Regions from separate parts of the Kitasatospora sp. CMC57 genome, predicted to be linked through region 1. Evidence: riboswitches for the same ligand, from Rfam matches in the RefSeq annotation. Region 1 holds a riboswitch; the other holds the start of a gene.

Region 1 (7,096 bases):
AGACGATCGAGTCACCGGTGGCGAAGAAGGCGACCAGGCGGCCGATCATGTGCCGCTCGCCCTCGCTGAGCTTGGCGAGGTCGGCGACGTCGGAGTGCAGGTCCACCTCCTCCACGGTCCAGGTGTTCTTGATCGCGTCGCGGTACTTGTCGTAGAACGACGGGTAGCGCATCGGACGGAGCGTCAGCTCGAAGCCCGGGTCGAGCAGCATCTTCTGGCCCTCGGGCTGATTAGGAGCAGTGGACATTACTGGCAGGCCTCGCAGGACTCGGGGTTCTCCAGGGAGCAGGCGAGCGCCGCCTCCTCCTCCGGAGTGAGGGTGGTCGGTGCGGCCACGGCGACCGGGGCCGGCGCGGCGGCCCGGGCGGCGCCGGAGGCGGCCTGGGCGATCCGGGTGGCCGGGCGCGAGCGCAGGTAGTAGGTGGTCTTCAGACCGACCTTCCAGGCGTACGCGTACATCGAGCTCAGCTTGCCGATGGTCGGCGCGGCCATGAAGAGGTTCAGGGACTGGCTCTGGTCGATGTACGGCTGCCGGGCGGCGGCCAGGTCGATCAGCGCGCGCTGCGGCAGCTCCCAGGCGGTCCGGTAGAGCGAACGGACCTCGGCGGGCAGCCAGTTGAGGTCCTGGACCGAGCCGTTCGACTCGCGCAGCGCGTCCCGGGTCTGCGCGTCCCAGACGCCCAGCTCCTTGAGCTCGCGGACCAGGTACGGGTTGACCTGGAGGAACTCGCCGGAGAGGGTCTCGCGCTTGAACAGGTTGGACACCTGCGGCTCGATGCACTCGTACACGCCGGCGATCGAGGCGATGGTCGCGGTCGGCGCGATCGCCAGCAGCAGCGAGTTTCGCAGACCGGTCTCGGCGATGGTGGCGCGCAGCGCGTCCCAGCGGTCGGCCCACTGCGGCGCGGTCTCGAAGTGGTCGATGTGCAGCTGGCCCCGGGCGGCGCGGGTCTCCGCGTACGCCTCGTGCCGGCCGAGCTGGACGGCCAGCTCGCTGGAGCGCTCGTAAGCGACCAGCATGATGCGCTCGGCGATCAGGGTGGAGAGCTGCTTGGCCTCGGCGGAGTCGAAGTCCAGCCGGAGCTGGAAGAAGACGTCCTGGAGGCCCATCACGCCGAGGCCGACCGGGCGCCAGCGGGAGTTGGAGGTGCCGGCCTCGGGGGTCGGGTAGAAGTTGATGTCGATGACCCGGTCCAGGAAGGTCACGGCGGTCCGCACGGTGGCGTCCAGCCGGTCCCAGTCCATCGCGTTGACCAGGTCGGCCGCCGAGGCGCCGATCGCGACGTGGGCACCGAGGTTGACCGAACCGAGGTTGCAGACCGCGGTCTCGGAGTCGTCGGTGACCTCCAGGATCTCGGTGCAGAGGTTCGAGGAGTGCACGGTGCGGCCGGGCACGGCGGTCTGGTTGGCGGCGCGGTTGGCGGCGTCCTTGAAGGTCATCCAGCCGTTGCCGGTGGTCGCCAGGGTGCGCATCATCCGGGCGTACAGGGTCTGCGCCGGGATGGTGCGGACGGCCTTGCCCTCGGCCTCGGCCTTCAGGTACGCGGCGTCGAAGTCGGCGCCCCAGAGGTCGACCAGCTCGGGCACGTCGGCCGGGGAGAACAGCGACCAGTCGGCGTCGGCGTTCACCCGGCGCATGAACTCGTCCGGGATCCAGTGGGCCAGGTTCAGGTTGTGGGTGCGCCTGGCCTCCTCGCCGGTGTTGTCGCGGAGCTCCAGGAACTCCTCGATGTCGGCGTGCCAGGTCTCCAGGTACACGCAGGCCGCGCCCTTGCGGCGGCCGCCCTGGTTCACCGCGGCGACCGAGGAGTCCAGGGTGCGCAGGAACGGGACGATGCCGTTGGACTTGCCGTTGGTGCCGCGGATCAGGCTGCCGCGCGAGCGGATCCGGGAGTAGGAGAGGCCGATGCCGCCGGCGTGCTTGGAGAGCCGGGCGATCTGCGCGTAGCGGCTGTAGATCGAGTCCAGGTTGTCCAGCGGCGAGTCCAGCAGGTAGCAGGAGGACATCTGCGGGTGCTTGGTGCCGGAGTTGAAGAGGGTCGGCGAGGAGGTCAGGTACTCCAGCCGGCTCATCAGGGTGTAGAGCTCGGCCACCTCGGCCACCGACTGCTCGGTGTCGCCGACCGCGAGACCGGCCGCGACCCGCAGCAGGAAGTGCTGGGGGGTCTCGATCACCTTGCGGGTGATCGGGTGGCGCAGCAGGTACCTGGACTGCACGGTGCGCAGGCCGAAGTACTCGAAGCGGTCGTCGCCCTGCTGGTCGATCAGGGCGTCGAAGGCGTCGGCGTGCTTGGCCACGAAGGCGGCGGTGACGTCGCCGATCAGGCCCTCGGTGTGGCCGACCACGATCGAGGCGGAGAAAGAGACGGCGCCCTGGCCGATCGCCTCGTCCTGGATCTCCAGCGCGAGCAGGCGGGCGGCCAGCTTCGAGTACTGCGGGTCCTCGGCGATCATCGAGGCGGCAGCCTCCACGGCCAGTCCGCGCAGCTCGGCGAAGTCCGAGTTGGCGTTCCGGCCGCGCAGCGCAGCGGCCGCGACGTGGCCGGGGTCCACCTGGGGCAGGTCGGTGCTGCGGTCGGTGAGCAGCCGGAGCAGCGCGGTACCGGGGTCGGTCCGGTCTTCGGCAACGCCCTGGGCGGGCAGGGCAACTGAGGCAGCGATGGTCAAGGCGCTTCTCTCCTGGCGGCGGCGGTCGGCGAGGGTCTACCGAGCCGTATGGGCGCAGGGGAGCGCGCGCAGCGCCGGACGGCGCGCGCTGTTCAACCCCCCTGGCCCACCCGCGAGGCCCGGACGTTACTGCTGTGCTGCATGGCGTCTGCGGGGAAGCCGTGTCGCACGCCGTCGGCAGGTCATCGGACTCACGGGCGCTCGCTGGGCCGCCCGCTCACCGCTGCGGGGCAGTCCCGGACTCGCACCGGGTTCCCCTGCTTCGACAGCGAGAGCGAGCATACATGTTGTGGCGGCAGACTTTCGCAGCCCCATATGTAGTGGCGATGGCGTGTTGCCCACAGGCGCCGGGTCACTGCGCTCAGTGCAGGAGATAGACCTTGTAGGTGCTGGCGTCGACCGTTGTGGCGGTGAACTGGGCGATCAGCCTGTACCGCCCGTTGGCCCTCACAGCCTCGCTGAGGGCTCGGTCGGTGGCGGCCGGAGCGGTGCTGTCGAGCACCACCAGGTTGAACCAGCCGTCCTTGATGGCGGCGGTGCTGCCCTCCAGGCCCCGGTGCTTCACGCCGGCCTGATCCTGGTAGTCCGTGCCGGCCCGGGCCGAGACCCACTGATCGGGCTTGGTGACGCCGCCGAGGTAGTACTCGGGCAGACCCTCGATCTCGGTGAGGAAGCGTCCCTCCGCCGTCACGTTGGCCCGCAGCACGCCCATCAGACGGCCGGAGTCGGGACCGTTCTGGAAGCGAAGCGCCGCCTGGTCGAGGCCGAGGGCGAGCAGGGCGACCCAGACCAGGATGCCCAGCTGGGGGTGGCGGAAGTGCGCGCCGACCAGTCGTGTGATGCCGACCCCGGCCAGCGGGGCGGCCAGCAGCATGCCGTAGCCGAGCTGACGGAACATCACCCCGGAGCTGTGCAGGTAGAGGTAGCCGGCCGGGATCAGCAGCGCGGCCGCGCACAGCGTGATGCCGAGGACGATCCGGCGGCGGCGCCTGGCGGCGGTGCCGGGGGATGTGTCGGGCGCCTCGTTCATCCGCTCGCGGCGTGCGTAGGCGATCGCACCCGCGCAGGCGAGGACCGTGAACAGGCCGCTCCACTGGGCGGTGGCGGTGAGGATCGGACCGAGCTCCTGGGTGCCCCGCTCGGGTGACAGCCAGTCCGTGACACCGGAGAGCGAGCCGAGCACCGCCAGCAGGCCGCCGGTGCCCGCGGCGAGCAGCAGGACCCGGAGCACCGAGGGCGGGACGCCCCGGTGCGGCCAGGCGGTGATCAGCGCCAGCCCGAGCAGCGCGGGCAGGGTGACGACCGCGGCGTACGAGGCTGTGACCGCGAGGGCGGTGACCGGTACGGCCAGCAGCACGGTGGCCACCGGCAGACGGTGGGTGGCCACCACGATCCAGGCCGCCAGGGCGACCAGCATGACGGCCAGGGCGTCGGGGGCGGCGTAGAAGCCGACCACCACGGTGGACTGCAGCACGGCGTAGGCCGCGGCGGCGCAGATCGCCGTGCGCTCGTTGAACAGCCGACGGGTCAGCGCGTAGAGCAGGGCGGTGGCGATCAGGGCGAAGACCAGGCTCAGCACCCGGGGGCCGAACACGCCGGATGCGTCGGTCGCCGCGCCGGCCATCGGTGGGTAGAGCCAGACCGCACCGGGGAAGTGGTCGAGCAGGTGGGTGGTCACCGGGGTGTCGTGGAGCAGGTGCTGCCACTGCTGCCGGCCACCGATCATGACGGCGGCCTCGTCCGGGTGCGCGGCACTGTTGAGGCGCAGCGAGAGCGCCGTCTGGACGGCCAGCACGCCGAACAGCAGGCCCCGGCCGATCCAGCGCCGACGGGGGCTGGGCATCGGGTCCCAACCGGAGTCGGGGACCTGCGGGATCCGGTACGGGGCGAGCACGACCTCGGAGGTCTCGTCCCCGACAGCCGCCCGGTCCGGCTGGACGGGGACGACCGGCTGGACCGGCTCGGCCGCGCGGGCGTCCTCGGCGCGGTGGTGGGCGCCCCGGCGGTCCGGTTCCGGCGTGTGGTCGGCCGCGAAGCGGCCGGTGCCGTACCGGTCGTTGTCGGGTTGCTCCGCGGTGGTGATCGGGTTCACCGGCTGGGAGGCGAACCAGCCGGGGCCCGAGCCGCCGGACTGCTGCCGGCCGGCGTGCGGAAGGTCGTGCTGCGGGCCCTGGCTCGGCGACTGCGGCGTGAACCAGGAATCGGTCTCTGAGGGCATCATGGTTTCCGGATGTCGAAGCCGTAGCGCGGGTCGGAGACACGCTTCTTGTAGTCCGAGAGCGACTGGGGGGAGGTCTCCACCCGCCAGTCGGCGCGCTTGACGATGTTGAACCAGACGAAGCCGATGACGTCGTCGTGCGCGGCCAGGCCGTTGAAGAGGGCGTCGATATCCGCTCGGCGGCGCTTGTCACCCTCGGAGGCGGTCTCGCTGATGAAGAACGGCTTCTTGGTGAAGGTCCGGATCTCGGCCATGGTCGACCCGTACAGGGTGTCGAAGGTCTTCGGTCCACTGAGGGTGAAGTAGCCGGTCATGCCCGCCCAGTCGACGTAGCTGTCACCGGGGTAGTACGGCGCGAGCCGGGTGTTGGGGGCGGGGATGATGATGTTGGGACTCCACACCCAGATCACGTTGGTCGCGCCGGCCTCGGTGAAGAGGTCGTGGACGTGCTGCCAGCCCGCGACGAAGTCGGCGGGGCCGTTGGCCTGGCGTCCCCAGGGGTACCAGTCGCCGTTCATCTCGTGAGCGATGCTGATGGCGACCGGCAGGTTGAACTTGGCCACGGACTTGGCGACGCTTCTGACGTACCCGTCCGTGGTACCGGCCGCGATCGACGCCATCGTGACGTCGTGCGGCTCCCAGGCCATGTACGGCAGGGCGCCGGAGTCGTAGATCCGGTGGGCGCCCACGGTGTCGAAGCCGTCGCCCCAGGCGGCGTAGTACTCGATGACGTTGGGCTGCTTGCCGATCTTGGCGGCGTACTCGTTCACCGGATCGATCGACTGGGGCACGTTCTCCAGCGCGACCCCGACGTACTTGCGGGACGGCGCGAGCAACGGGGTGACGTTGTACGGGAGCGAGGCGTCCCGGACCGGCTCGACGGCGGGCGCGGAGTCGGTGGCGGCGGGTGTCGCCGTCGCGGTGGCCGCCGCAGCCGCAGCGTCGGCGGCCCGCACCGCGGCGAAGCCGGGGTCCTCCGGGCCGCAGCCGGTCGCCAGCAGCAGACCGGCCGTCAGGAGCGTGAGCAGCGCGGACGACCGGCGGGCGGTGGAACGTGGACGGTGGGCGGGCAAGGCGATCACACAGCTTCCGTGGGACGCGGTTGGACGAGGACGCGGCCCACCACGACGGCGTAGAAGAGACCGGACGCGAGCACCAGGGTGTAGTCCAGCGGCGCCATGCTGAGCATCCGCCAGATCGCGGCGCCCACCCAGACCAGGGCGGTCCCGCCGCTCCAGATGATCGTGCCCAGCCAGAACCGCCGGGTCTTGTTCTTCTTGGCACCGCTGGAGCCGGTGGCCTGCCACGCCATCCGGTTGCGGCGCAGGATGTCGTAGATCGCGAAGACGTGGGCCCAGCCGTACATCAGCCGGGCGGACCAGGCCTCCAGGCGGTAGGGGTTCCGGTGCCAGAGCGGGAAGATCAGGGTGGCGTACACCAGCCCGGGGATCACCAGCGCGGTGTTCTCCCAGCGGATCAGGTCCGGGCGGACCAGCAGCAGCACGATCGGCAGCAGCGGGGAGACCAGGGTGAAGAGTGCCGTGTGGATGTAGTAGAAGAATCCGGACATGTAGCACATCCGGGTCACCACACGCAGTGGCGTCCCCCAGAACTTCCGGCTGCCCAGCAGGCTCATCGAGCCCGAGCACCAGCGGTACTGCTGGTTGAAGAACCCGCCGACGTTGTCAGGGCAGACGCCGGCGGCCAGGGCGACCGGCACGTAGCGCAGGTCCCAGCCGAGGCGCCGTAGGTCGAACCCGGTGTGTACGTCCTCGGAGTGCTCGATCAGGGTGGTCCCGCCGTTCTCCACCAGGGCGGCCCGGCGGTAGACGGCGCAGCTGCCGACGCAGATCGCGCCGTCGTTTCGCTGCCGAGAGACCTGGACGGTGCGGTAGAAGAGCTCCTGTACGGCACCGGCGCCGCGCTCGATCCAGTTCTGCGAGTCGAGGATGCGGAAGAACTGCGGGGACTGGACGATCCCGATCCGGGGGTCGTCCGCCATGTAGGGCAGCAACTCCTCCAGCAGGTCGGCCCGGGGTGCGAAGTCGGCGTCCAGGATGAGGATGAAGTCGCCGTCGGAGTTGCGGAAACCGAACTGCAGGTTGCCGGCCTTCTTGAACCAGCCGCGGTTGTTCCTGGTCCCGTAGACGAAGCCGAAGTCCACCGCCATCTGGGCGAGTTCGGGGCTGTCGCTGTCGTCCAGCACGTACG
Region 2 (7,096 bases), 800 kb from region 1:
GGAAGTCGTCCTTGCGCAGCACCAACGCCCGCGAGTCGCGCCCGCGCGCGGCCTGGTGCGGCGCGGCGGCCCGGAGGGTGGCGGTCAGGTGCAGCCGGCTGAGGTGGCCCTGCGGGCGGCGGGCCCTGATGGTGTGCCCGCCGTCCGTCTCGGCGGGGGAGCGGCGCCCCTGGGCGCCCTTGCCGGTGCCGGGCACCTTGAACAGCCGGGTCCGGTACGGCTCCCCGGCCGAGGCCACCGGGGCCTTGCTGCCGCCGCCCTGGGCCTGCGCGGGCACCTCGGGCTCACCGGCGGGCTCTTCGGCGGCGGTCGAGCCGTCGGGGGCGTCGCCCTGCGGCTCGGGGGCACCGCCGCCGTCGCCGTCCGGGCCGTCGTCCTCCGGGCCCTCGGAGGGTCCTTCCGAGGGCCCCTCGGAGTGCTCGTCCAGGGTCCGGTCGAGCTGCTCCTCGTCCAACCCGGGGGCGTCGAACGGGTTGCGCCGCCGCCGGTGCGGCAGCGCGAGCTGGGCGGCCTTGCGGACGTCCTGCTCGTTCACCTCGGTCCTGCCCTCCCAGGCGGCCAGCGCGACGGCCGTCCGGGCCATCACGATGTCCGCGCGCAGCCCGTCCACCTCGAAGGCCGCGCAGACGGCGGTGATCTGCCGCAGCGCCACGTCGGTCAGCACCACCTGTGGGAGCAACTCCCGGGCAGCGGTGATCCGTTCGGCCAGCTCCCGTTCCTCGGCCGCGAACCGGGCCGCGAAGCCGTCCGGGTCCGCGTCGTACGCCAGCCGCCGACGGACCACCTCGGCGCGCTCGTCCGGCTCCCGGGTGGCGGCGATCTCCACCGTGAGGCCGAACCGGTCGAGCAGCTGCGGCCGCAGCTCGCCCTCCTCCGGGTTCATCGTGCCGACCAGCAGGAAGCGGGCCGCGTGCCGGACCGACACGCCCTCCCGCTCGACGTACGAGCGGCCCATCGCGGCGGCGTCCAGCAGCAGATCCACCACGTGGTCCTGGAGCAGATTCACCTCGTCGATGTAGAGCACGCCCCGGTGAGCCTTGGCCAGCAGGCCGGGCTCGTACGCCTTGACGCCCTCGGCCAGCGCCCGCTCCAGGTCGAGCGAGCCGACGATCCGGTCCTCCGAGACGCCGACCGGCAGCTCGACCAGGTGCGCCGGCCGTTCCTGCCCGGGGACGGCGCCGTGCGGGCCGTCCGGGCACTGCTGGTCAGGGGACGAGGGGTCGCAGGCGAACCGGCAGCCCGGCACGGTGTCGATCGAGGGCAGCAGCCCGGCCAGGGCCCGCACCATGGTCGACTTGGCGGTGCCCTTCTCGCCGCGCACCAGTACCCCGCCGACGGCCGGTGAGACGGCGTTCAGCAGCAGCCCGAGCCGCAGGTCGGCCATGCCGACGATCGCGGTGAAGGGGTAACGCACGTCGGTCATCGGTCGGTCTCCGTAGCTCGGGGTGCCCCGGGTGGGACGAACGGCAGGTGGGCGGGCGCGCCGCCCTCGATCAGCTTCCACAGCGCGTCGGTGTCGGCGTGCTCCTCGATCAGGTCACCCAGCCGGTCCAGGCGTTCCTCCCGGGCGGCGGCGAAGGAGGTGTCCGGCGCGGGGACGAAGGCCCGCCCCGCCTGCTCGGCCACCTCGCGCAGCAACGCCCGGCGGAAGCCGTCGTTCTCCAGCGCACCGTGCCAGGTGGTGCCCCGCACCGACCCGACCCGACAGCCGTCCAAGAAGGGATCCCCTCCCTCAACGGTCACCACGCCGTGGTGGATCTCGTACCCCTCGACCCGCTCGCCGAAAGCCTCGCCGACCGGCCGGGCGAGCACCTTCTCCCGGCCGAACACCACCCGGGTCGGCAGCAGCCCGAGCCCTTCGACCGTGCCGGCCTTCGACTCCACCTGATCCTCGATCACCTGACCGAGCATCTGGTAGCCGCCGCACACCCCGAGCACCGGCAGCCCCGCCGCCGCCCGGGCCCTGAGCACCGGTTCGAGACCGCGCTCGCGCAGCCACTCCAGATCGGCCACGGTGGCCCGGGTGCCGGGCAGCACCACCAGGTCCGCGTCGGCCAGCTCCTCGGCCCGGGTGGCCCAGCGGACGAGAACGCCCGGCTCCTGCGCCAGTGCGTCCAGGTCGGTGAAGTTCGACAGCCTCGGGAAGCGGACCACCGCGACCCGCAGCACGTCCGCCCCCACCGGGCCGCGCACCGCGCCCCGGTCCACCACGGTGGTCAGGTCGAGCGAGTCCTCGGCGTCCAGCCACAGGCCGGAGAGCATCGGCAGGGTGCCGAGCACCGGACGGCCCGTCAGCTCGCGCAGCATCTCGAGACCGGGGGCCAGCAGCCGGGCGTCGCCCCGGAACTTGTTCACGAACCAGCCCGCCACCAGCGCCTGGTCCTCCGCCGAGAGCAGCGCCAGCGTCCCGTACATGGCCGCGAACACCCCACCCCGGTCGATGTCGCCGACCACCACCACGGGCAGCCGCGCCGCCGTGGCCAGGCCCATGTTGGCGATGTCCCGGTCCCGCAGGTTGATCTCGGCGGGGGAGCCGGCGCCCTCGCAGACCACCACCTCGTACCGGCTCCGCAGGTCGGCCAGGCACTCCAACGCCCGCTCCAACAGGACGGGCTTGCGCTCGCGGTAGTCCAGCGCGCCGACCTCGGCGACCGCCCGGCCGAGCAGCACCACCTGGCTGCGGCCGTCCGCCCCGGGCTTGAGCAGCACCGGGTTCATCGCCGCCTCCGGCTCCACCCGGGCGGCCTGCGCCTGCATCGCCTGCGCGCGGCCGATCTCGGCGCCGTCGGCGGTGACGAAGGAGTTCAGCGACATGTTCTGAGCCTTGAACGGGGCCACCCGGACGCCCTGGCGGGCCAGCCAGCGGCAGATGCCCGCGGTGACCACGCTCTTGCCCGCGTCCGAGGTGGTCCCGGCGACCAGCAGCGACCCGCTCACGACTTCCTCCAGGTGTACAGGGCCCGGCCGGTCACGGTGACCGCCAGCGCCAGGGCGCCGACCCGCCGGGAGAGCGCGCAGGCCCGTTCGATGTCGTCGACCGTCACCGGCCGCAGCTCGCCGCCGAGCACTGGCCGGTGCTCCAAGCGCTCCCCGTACCGCAGGGTTCCGCCCAGCCGCACCCCGAGCGCCCCCGCGAAGGCCGACTCGGCCTGGCCCGCGTTCGGGCTCGGGTGTGACGAGCCGTCACGGCGCCAGACCCGCCAGGCCGTACCCGGCTCGGGCGCGGCCGCCACGGTGAGCAGTGCGGTCAGCCGGGCGCCCGGCCAGCCCGCCAGGTCGTCCAGCCGGGCCGAGGCCCAGCCGAACCGCAGATGGCGCGGCGAGCGGTGGCCGACCATCGCGTCCAGGGTGTTGACGGCCCGGAACGCGAGCAGCCCCGGCGTACCGGCCAGCGCCCCCCAGGTGAGCGCGTTCACCACGGCGTCGGCGGTGTTCTCGGCGACCGACTCCACCACCGCGCGGGCGATCTCCGGACCGTCCAGCGCACTCGGGTCCCGGCCACACAGGTGCGGCAGCTGCTCCCGGGCGGCCGTCAGGTCGTTCCGCCGGAGCGAGCGGCCGATGGCGCGGGCCTCCCGGGTCAGCGAGGTGCCGCCCAGCACCGTCCAGGTCGCGGCGGCGGCCAGGCAGGACCGGGCCAGCGGCGCCCGGCGCAGCGCCCGCTCGGCGAGCACCGTCCCGGCCGCGACGGTGCCCACGCAGGCGGCCGTGTACGCGGCGCCGGCCGGACGGTGGTCGCGCCAGAGCCGGCGCTCCAACCGGGTGGCGGCCGAGCCGAAGACGGCGACGGGGTGACCCCGCCGGGGATCGCCGAACCCCGCGTCGGCCAGGTAGCCGGCGACGGAGCCGAGCAGGAACGGGAGCGCGGGGGTCAGTCGGCGCACGACGGGGAGGTGTCGGCTCGGTCCTGGATTGCCGGCATGGCGTGGGTGTCCTCACTCAGGGTCCGCGCCCTGGATCGACGTACCGGGGGCGAGAGTCTCCTGGCTTCCGGGTCCGGCACACTCCCGGGCCTTCCAACAGCCGCCGGGGCGGGCCGTCGTGACCGTACGTCGAGAGTGCTCCCCGGTGACAGTGGCGGGACCGCGCCGGACTCGCACCGGCTTCCTCTGCTTGCCTCCGTTTGGCTGAAGGATCCCATCACGCGGCCGGACGGGCAGTCAACAAAGGGCGCGGAGGGGTTGGTCACACGTCCGTTCGCCCCGCCGTGCGGGGGCGTTCCCCGGGGGTGAAGCTGGCCCTGGCGCGGCGTCGGTCCGCGCCCGAACTGGAGGACGGTCATGACCGATCTCGGAAAGCTTCTCGGCGGACTCCTCGGCGGCAACGCCGACGGCAGCGGGGGCAACCTGCTCGCCATGCTGCTCAGCACGCTCGGCGGTGGGCAGGGCGCGGCGGGCGGTCTCGCCGCCCTGCTCCACCAGCTCACCCAGGGCGGCCTCGGCCCGCAGGCCCAGTCCTGGGTCGGCACCGGCGCCAACCATCCGGTCACCGGCCCCGAACTCGCCGCGGCCCTCCCGGACCGCGAGCTCGACGCCCTCGCCGAACAGTCCGGCCTCTCTCCCGACCAGGTCGCCCGACACCTCGCCGCCCAGCTCCCCGCCGCCGTCGACCAGCTCACCCCTACCGGTGAGCTGCCCACCCCGGCCACTCTCGACGAGCTCTTCGCGACGCAGAGCTGAAGGCAGGGGCCGCACTGTCCGGGCGGGTGGCTCCGCCGCGCGGGCCAGGAGGTCCGGTGCCGGGGTCACCTGCGACAGCCGGCACGCACCGCCTGCCGAGGCGGAGCCGCTCAGCAGGCCCCGAGCCCCCGGACGGGCCGGCGCCCGTGGTTACCTCCGAGTACAACGTCTGATCAGCCGTCAGCATTGGTGGGAAGCACCAAGGACCCACCAAACCGGACACCCTCGCTTCGTGCGTTCAGCGGGTGATCCGCCGGTCCGCCCCGGTCCTACCGTCTGATGGCATGCGACGAAGACCGCCCGCCCCCACGCCCGTGCCCTTCTCGCCGACCGCGGCCAGAGCCCACCGGGCCGGTCTCGGCCTGACCCCCGATCAGGTCGCCGAAGGAATGGCGGCCCACGGCATCCGCCTGCTGCCGAGCCACGTGATCGGCTGGGAGACCGGTGAGTTCCGGCCGTCCGAGGAGGAGTTCATCGCGCTGGCCCGGGCCCTCTGGTGCCCGCCCGCCCAACTGATGGGCACCGCGCCGGCCACCCTGCGGGACTTCCGGGTGGCCCGCGAGCTCACCCAGGACCAGGCCGCCCACCGGATCGGTGTGACCCTCCGCGCGTACGAGCAGGCCGAGCTGGCCGGCAAGTGGGGCGGCGACGCCGGACAGACGCACGCGCTGGCCCATGCGCTGGGCATCGGACTGCGGATGCTGGTGCGGGTGACCCACCGTCAGGACGAGCTCGACCGCTGTCTGCGCCAGTGCGTGGACGGCCGCTGGCAGTCGCAGGTGAAGCCGGTGGCCCGCCTGGTGCCGGTGCCCCGGCCGGTGCTGGAGGAGACGCTCGCGGAGTTCCAGGGCGAGTACCTGGTGCCGATGCACTGGGGCTCCTCGCCGGCCCCGGCCGACCAGCAGTCGGCCAAGCCGCACGCGCAGCGGTTCTGGGAGCTGCTGTCCCGGCACCGGACGGACATCCCGGTCTGACGGACCGTCGGTTTCCGCCACCGACGGCCCCGCTCCGGTGGCGGGGTGCGGTCGGCCCCGGTGGAATGGACCGCAACGTCCCGTCCGCCCACAGCACACCGGGAGCGCAATGCGTTGGGGAACCGCGGCCATGGTGGCCGCCGCCGCAGTCGGAGCCGGCACCGCCGCCGTCCTGCTGCTCGGCCGCAGGGCGTCCGACGGGGTGGTCAGGCCCGGCCGGGCGCTGCCCGGTGCCGGCGCCGACCTGCGGGTGCACGACCTGGCCCCCGGCGGGGTGGTGCTCACCCGCAGCACCGCCACCACCCGGCCGGGACGGTACGCGCTCGAGTGGCCCGACGGCGGGCACGCGGTGGTCGGCGAGGTGCTCGGCACGGGCCCGCAGACCGTCACCCGCCGGTTGGAGCAGGTGGACGGCGGTTCGCTGCGGATCGGCGACCAGGTCGAACTGACACCGCGGGTGTACGTCGGCGACCCGCGCTCCGCCCTCGGCCTCGACCACCGCGACACCACCGTCATCGGCGAACTCGGCGACCTCCCGGCCTGGTACGTCGACGGCACCCGCGGCACCTGGGTCATCCTGGTGCACGGCCCCGGCACGGACCGCTCGCAGGCGCTGCCCGTCCTCCCGCTGCTGCACCGGCTCCGACTGCCCAGCCTGAGCATCACCTACCGGGGCGACCAGGGCGCACCGTCCTCACCGGACCGGCTCGGGCACTTCGGCGAGACCGAGTGGCAGGACGTCGAGGCGGCGATCCAGCTGGCCATGGAGAGCGGCGCGGGCCGGGTGATCCTGTACGGCTGGTCGGTCGGCGCCACCATGGTGCTGCAGGCCGCGGCCCGGACCGCCTGGTCGGAGAAGGTGGCCGGGCTGGTGCTGGACTCGCCGGTGCTGGACTGGTCGCAGACCGTCCGGCGGGAACGCGCCCGGTCCGGGGTTTCCGCCGCGCTGGCCGAACTGGGCGCGCTGGCCGCCGAGGGCCGCAGCAGGGTCGACCTGGCCGGCTTCGCCCGACTCGCCTCCGGCGCCGACCTGGACATGCCCACCCTGCTGCTGCACAGCCCCGCCGACTCGATCGCCCCCTGGGACGCCGCCGCCCGACTGGCCGACCTGCGCGGAGACCTGGTCAGCCTGCACGCCATCCCGCGCGCCGAGCACGCCGCCCTCTGGAACGCCGACCCCACCGGCTACACCGAGACCCTCCGTCGCTGGCTCACCCCGCTGCTGTGAGGAGAACCGCCCCGCGCGGCCGCCGGGCCCGTGAAATGACCGCTGGCGTCTGGTTTGCCCCCGGCCCGGGAAAAGGCGATGTGACAGAACGCCTTCGCACGGGGAAGACTGCACGGCGTGACGTCTCGGAATTCGCGCGACCGTGATGCCCCGCTCCCGCCGACGATCGGTACCGGGGCGACGGTGACCCGTCTCCCCGGCACGGCCCGCCGCGG

Evidence for each region. A riboswitch is a leader RNA that binds a small molecule or an ion and turns the genes downstream of it on or off. The one in region 1 is predicted to bind cobalamin.
Region 2: it holds a riboswitch for cobalamin, as region 1 does, so the genes downstream of both, ACKUU6_RS09010 (cobalamin biosynthesis protein) here and ACKUU6_RS12340 (ribonucleoside-diphosphate reductase subunit alpha) in region 1, are expected to answer to the same signal.

Annotation. Positions count from the first base shown of each region.
Region 1 is NZ_AP035881.2:2,812,604-2,819,699, reverse strand. It holds gene ACKUU6_RS12345 (ribonucleotide-diphosphate reductase subunit beta) at 1-247, opposite strand, end outside; gene ACKUU6_RS12340 (ribonucleoside-diphosphate reductase subunit alpha) at 247-2,667, opposite strand; cobalamin riboswitch at 2,826-2,966, opposite strand; gene ACKUU6_RS12335 (ArnT family glycosyltransferase) at 3,029-4,885, opposite strand; gene ACKUU6_RS12330 (glycoside hydrolase family 26 protein) at 4,885-5,967, opposite strand; gene ACKUU6_RS12325 (glycosyltransferase family 2 protein) at 5,964-7,096, opposite strand, start outside.
Region 2 is NZ_AP035881.2:2,012,152-2,019,247, reverse strand. It holds gene ACKUU6_RS09020 (putative cobaltochelatase) at 1-1,423, opposite strand, end outside; gene ACKUU6_RS09015 (cobyric acid synthase) at 1,420-2,937, opposite strand; gene ACKUU6_RS09010 (cobalamin biosynthesis protein) at 2,934-3,875, opposite strand; cobalamin riboswitch at 3,977-4,111, opposite strand; gene ACKUU6_RS09005 (YidB family protein) at 4,281-4,679, shown strand; gene ACKUU6_RS09000 (helix-turn-helix domain-containing protein) at 4,964-5,653, shown strand; gene ACKUU6_RS08995 (alpha/beta hydrolase family protein) at 5,763-6,881, shown strand; gene ACKUU6_RS08990 (hypothetical protein) at 7,065-7,096, shown strand, end outside.